Regions from separate parts of the Dorea sp. Marseille-P4042 genome, predicted to be linked through region 1. Evidence: riboswitches for the same ligand, from Rfam matches in the RefSeq annotation. Region 1 holds a riboswitch; the other holds the start of a gene.

Region 1 (3,217 bases):
ATTACACTGGCACTTGGGTTTATGGGTAATGCCGTACAATCTAACTCTATTGCAGCATCTTTCCATACAGCGTTTGGTATTCCACAGTGGATTATGGGTCTTGTAGTAGCAGTAATCGCAATTTTTGTATTCATGGGTGGTATGAAACGAATTGCAAAAGTTACGGAGACAATTGTTCCGTTTATGGCAGCATTATATATTGTCGGTTCGTTAATCGTAATTATTTACAACTATAAAAACATTCCTTATGCATTTGCATCTATTTTTATCGGAGCATTTTCACCAAGTTCTGTAGTTGGTGGTGCAGCCGGTGCAACTGTAAAACTTGCTCTTACAAAAGGTGTTGCGAGAGGATTGTTCTCTAACGAAGCTGGTATGGGATCTACACCACATGCACATGCTGTAGCGAAAGTGAATCATCCGGTAGAGCAGGGATTTGTAGCTATGACAGGTGTATTTATTGATACATTTATAGTATTGAACCTAACAGCACTTGTAATATTGACAACAAAATCTATTCCAACTGGAAAAACGGGAGCTGAATTAAGCCAGTATGCATTCTCTACATTATACGGAAAAGGTGGAGATATCTTCGTAGCCATCTGTATGTTCTTCTTCGCATTTTCTACTATTATAGGATGGTATTTCTTTGGTCAGGCCAATATCAAATATTTGTTTGGACCAAAAGCAGTGAAAATCTATTCTGTAGTTGCAGCGGCTTGCGTGTTCCTTGGATCACTTGCAGAAGTTGATCTTGTATGGAATATGGCAGATTGTTTCAATTCTTTGATGGTAGTACCAAATATTCTTGCATTATTTGCGCTGAGTAAAGTAATCAGCCAGGTGCATGAAGATTACTTTAAAAACTTTAAAAAGAAAAATAATTCATAGATGGCGTCAATAAATAATTGAATAATTGATAGTAGAATCAGTAAACTCCAGTTGCAAATAAACTGGAGTTTACTGTGATAAAGCGTTGAATTAAGGGATGCTAATAAATAAAAGTAGAACATCTTATAATAAAAAGGTAAAATTGTTTGTGAACTAATAGAATATTGTGAAAAATTGAATATATTATTTATAGACAAAACAAATGCAATGGCAATTGTGACCAAAAAGGGACATTGCGAAATGTGCATACTGACTAAAAAAAGAAAGTTATGGCAAAAGGGTTGCAAATAAATTAACAATACGTTATTATAGATACAGGCAATGGGAGATATTCATTGTCTCTATAAAAAATAAAAGTGAATAGCGGGATGATCTTTCTTAAGAGAGAGTCTTTACTAAAGAAGACCGCCGAAGAGGCAAGCCAAGGTATGTTGGTGGACATACCAGGGGTGAAACTTTCAGGCAAAAGGACTGAGAAAGGGACTGCGTTCTGAATCTTGTGTTGAAAAGAAAAGCTATCTAAGAAGGACGGTCAAGACAAAAGACAGAAAGGCGATGCGCACACAATATTGGTGTTGCATCGCCTTTTTTAATCCTACCGGATAGCTGGGAAGAATGACACAATACTTATTTCATCTATGTAAGAAATCAAAAATGGAAGGTGGATAAAAAATGAAGAAAGATTACATTATAATAACGAACAATCCATTAGTTCCACAGATGCTTGATGAAGAGCACGAAGTGGATTATAGTGAGATTTCTTATGAGGATGTATTGGGGAAAGTTAGAGACAGGATACACGAAGGACATTTGCTTTTATCACATCCATTATCTGGAAGCGTGAAGCCGAATGAAACACCATATAAGTCGGTTATGATCTCACGTAAAGCCGGAAAACTGGATGAGAGGTCACTGTCAATTATAGAAGGAGCCATAAGATCCTGTGCAAAGTTTGAGTTCAAGTCAGAAAAGTACAGAGAATTCATGCCAGAGACGTTCAAAGACTTCCAGTTAATTGACTGGACCCTGTTACAAAGCGCTATTTCATCCGCAGATGTGTGGTAGGTCGAGTAGCGAGAGGTTGTTAAAGCATTTAGCTTACACAATAATATCAAAATTCTTGAAGGAGGGAACCATAAGTGAGAAGATTGGAAATGGGACACATTTACATTAAGGATATCCAGTTCGCAGCAGAGTCTAAGATCGAAGATGGAATTCTTTATGTAAACAAAGAAGCTGTAGAGGCTGTTGCTCTTGAGGATGAGCACATTAAGAGCGTATCATTTGATATTGCTAGACCAGGTGAGTCAGTGAGAATCACACCGGTTAAAGACGTTATCGAGCCACGTGTAAAGGTTGAAGGAAGAGGAGGAGTCTTCCCGGGAGTAATCAACAAAGTAGATACAGTTGGTGAAGGAAAAACTTATGCATTAAAAGGAATGGCTGTTGTTACGGCTGGTAAGATCGTTGGATTCCAGGAAGGTATCATCGATATGACAGGTGTTGGAGCACAGTATACACCGTTCTCAAAAACATTAAATCTTGTTATGGTATGTGAGCCAGTTGATAACATCAAACAGCATGATTATGAGAAAGCTGTTCGTTTCGCTGGATTCAGAGTTGCTGTATATCTTGGGGAATTAGCACGTAATCTTACACCAGATGAGACAAAGGTTTATGAGACATACGGGGTTATGGAAGGAAAAGAAAAATTCCCAGATCTTCCGAGAGTTGCTTATGTACAGATGTTACAGAGCCAGGGACTTCTTCATGACACATATGTATACGGAGTAGATGCTAAGAAGACACTTTCTACTCTGATGACACCAACAGAGATCATGGACGGAGCTATCGTATCTGGTAACTGTGTATCTGCTTGTGATAAAAACCCAACATATGTTCACGAGAATAACCCGGTTATTCACGATTTATTCGAGGAGCATGGTAAAACTATTAACTTTGTTTGCCACATCCTTACAAATGAGAACGTTTACCTTGCAGACAAGATGCGTTCTTCTGACTGGACAGCAAAACTTTGCCGTTTCTTAGACCTGGATGCTGTAATCGTATCTCAGGAGGGATTCGGTAACCCAGATACAGACCTTATCATGAATACAAAGAAAATTGAGGCTGAAGGCGTTAAGACTGTTATCATTACAGATGAGTATGCTGGACGTGATGGAAAATCTCAGTCACTTGCTGACTCTGATCCGGCTGCAGATGCTGTAGTAACAGGCGGAAATGCTAATGAGCTGATTCACCTTCCAAAACTTGATAAAGTTATCGGAACTTTAGACTATGTTAATGTTATCGCTGGTGCCAGCGA
Region 2 (3,217 bases), on a different contig from region 1:
GGTACAGAGGAGGACAATTTTTTGGAACAATTCTGACCGTATTGATGGTCTATGCAGTATCAGGACGAAAGACCTGGCTTAGCAGATTCTTAAGTAACCCAGTCTTGAAATGGATGGGGGATCGTTCATACAGCATATATCTGTGGCATTATCCAATCATTTTGTTAATCAGTAAGGGGATAAAGGCATCCTGGTGGATTACATTGATTGAGATTGTATTAAGTGTTGTCCTGTCAGAGCTTTCTTATCGTTTTATTGAGACACCGATCCGCCATGGTATTATTGGGGAATATTTGAATATTTTAAGAAGCAGACCGAAATCCAGGCAGGAGAAGAAGCGCCAGATACAGGTGGCAAGAAGAAGTTTAAAGGTAATGGCAGGCACATTTGTACTGACCGTGTCACTGATACTTTGCATGATATTTGTGCCGAAGAAAAATGCATTGGATACATTACAAAAACGTGAGGCAAAGGCAAAAGAGACCGGTAAGATGACGGAAGAACAACTTGCAAAGCAGAAAGCGAATGGTTCAGAGAGTGAAGATACCATCTGTACGGCTGATTTGACGGATGATGAGATTCTGGAAGGTTTAAATCTCCTGCTCATCGGGGATTCTATTGCAGTTGATGTAACAGATGATTTTTATGAAATATTTCCAAACAGTGTCAGTGATACTAAAATCGGACGGATCACATCACTTGGTAAACAAGTTCTTGATTCCTACATTGACGAAAAGAAATGGGAGGGAGAAGGCGTCATCTTTGCATCACTTTCGAACAGTCCGATCAATGGTGAACTTGAAGATATTCGGGAGAAGATAGGGAAGGATATGCCATTGTTTCTGACAACAGTCCGAATTCCGCATGATACGTTCGAAGAGGAAAGCAACAGCAAGATAAAAAAATTCGTAGAAGAAAATGATCATACATATCTGATTGACTGGTATGCTGCAAGCGAGGGTCATGATGAGTATTTTGATGCAGACGATACACATTTGCTCTCGGCAGGTGCGAAAGCATATGCAAAATGTATCAAGGAGGCTGTACTGGATGCATACAAGAAGGAGAATATCGAAATTCCTAAGTCAAGATTAGTTAGTAGTACAGACACAAGTACGGACAGCAGTAATGATAGTAGTAAAAACGCAAGTACAGAATAGTTTTTATTTACTGAGAAAAAAGCATGTAAAACTGGTGTAAAGGCTGTAAATACGGTGTCAGATATTTAACAATAATCACTGATAGAATTCTAACAAGTAAGAAAAATATTTAACGCTTGACTTTATTGTCAGACAGTTGTATTCTGAGGTTAAGTTGAAGGAAGGACTTGTGAGATACCACTATCATGTGATACGCGGCACATGGAATGATAGACTGGAGCCGAAGGGGCAAGCAGAAACTCTCAGGCAAAAGGAACGGGTCTGGACAACACTCTGGAGAACAATGGAAGGGATTGTACCGAAGAAGTAACTTACCTGCCATACACGCGAAGACCGGTAAGCAATCTTTCAGGTGAAAGGACAGAGGCAGATAAAAAATAATAAGTCTTAAGATTGTTAAGAAATTATTTTTTACCTGCTTTTTTTTGTACCCTTTTTTAAAAATTTTTGGGGAAATTTGGAGGATGATTAGAAAATGAACATGGTTGAACAGGTAACAGATTATGTGAAGAACTATGACGAAGAGGTTGGAAAAGCAATTGAGTTGGAGCTTGGACGCCAGAGAAGAAACCTGGAGCTGATTGCATCTGAGAACATTATCAGCCCGGCAGTGATGATGGCTATGGCAACTGTACCGGCAAATAAATACGCAGAAGGATATCCGGGCAAGAGATATTATGGTGGCTGCGAGAATGTAGATATCATTGAAAATCTGGCAATTGAGAGATTAAAAGAATTATTTGGCTGTGATCATGCATGTGTTCAGCCACACTCAGGAGCAAATGCAAACAATGCAGTATATCAGGCACTGATTAAACCGGGTGACACAGTAATGGGACTGAACCTGGCACACGGCGGACATCTGACACATGGATCACCGGTAAACCAATCCGGTATTTTATATAATTTTGTTCCTTACAACATCAACGATGACGGAGTACTGGATTACGATGAGATTCGAAAACTTGCACATGAATGTAAGCCAAAGATGATTGTTGCAGGAGCTTCTGCTTATCCAAGAGAGATCCGATTCGATATCTTTGCAGATATTGCAAAAGAAGTTGGCGCTTATCTATTCGTAGATATGGCACATATCGCAGGACTGGTTGCAGCAGGACTTCACCAGAATCCGGTTCCATACGCAGATGTAGTTACAACGACAACTCACAAGACACTGAGAGGACCAAGAGGCGGAGTGATCATGTGTAAGGAAGAACATGCAAAAGCAATTAACAAATCAATCTTCCCGGGAACTCAGGGTGGTCCGCTGATGCATATTATTGCAGCAAAAGCTGTCTGCTTTGGAGAGGCATTGAAACCAGAGTTCAAAGAGTATCAGAAGCAGATAGTGAATAACGCGAAAGCACTTGCAGATGCATTGATTGCAGAAGGCTTCAATCTGGTAAGTGGTGGAACGGATAACCACTTGATGTTAGTAGATCTTCAGAACATGAACATTACCGGAAAAGAACTTCAGAACCGACTGGATGAGGTTTACATCACAGTCAATAAGAACTCAGTACCAAATGATCCGGCAAGCCCATTTATAACAAGTGGAATCAGAATCGGTACACCAGCAGTTACAACAAGAGGACTGAAGGAAGAGGATATGAAGATAATCGCAAAACTGATCAAGATGACAGTGACAGACTTTGAGACAAAGGCAGATAAAATCAGAGATGAAGTTACAAAAATCTGCGAGAAATATCCATTATATGAATAAATTAATGTACCTCTATAATTAACGTCCCTATTAAAAACAAGAAGGAGGATATGATATGGAGTTAAAAACACCACTTTATGATGCGCATGTGAAAGCAGGCGGTAAGATCGTTCCATTTGCAGGATATCTCTTACCGGTACAGTATGGAACAGGTGTTATCACAGAGCATATGGCAGTTAGAGAAAAAGCAGGACTTTTCGATGTATCTCATATGGGAGAGGTATTGTGCCAGGGAAAAGATGCACTTGCAAACCTGCAGAAGCTGCTGACAAATGATTTTACCAACATGGTAGATGGGCAGGCAAGATACAGCCCGATGTGTAACGAGAATGGT

Evidence for each region. Region 1 has a riboswitch for glycine ahead of C7E02_RS03415 (GrdX family protein). Riboswitches for the same ligand answer to the same signal wherever they lie in the genome.
Region 2: another riboswitch for glycine. It lies ahead of glyA (serine hydroxymethyltransferase); the one in region 1 lies ahead of C7E02_RS03415 (GrdX family protein).

Annotation. Positions count from the first base shown of each region.
Region 1 is NZ_OLMI01000001.1:668,395-671,611, reverse strand. It holds gene C7E02_RS03420 (alanine/glycine:cation symporter family protein) at 1-891, shown strand, start outside; glycine riboswitch at 1,261-1,375, shown strand; gene C7E02_RS03415 (GrdX family protein) at 1,564-1,956, shown strand; gene C7E02_RS03410 (glycine/sarcosine/betaine reductase component B subunit) at 2,046-3,217, shown strand, end outside.
Region 2 is NZ_OLMI01000004.1:149,178-152,394, reverse strand. It holds gene C7E02_RS18755 (acyltransferase family protein) at 1-1,160, shown strand, start outside; glycine riboswitch at 1,424-1,534, shown strand; gene glyA (serine hydroxymethyltransferase) at 1,642-2,883, shown strand; gene gcvT (glycine cleavage system aminomethyltransferase GcvT) at 2,939-3,217, shown strand, end outside.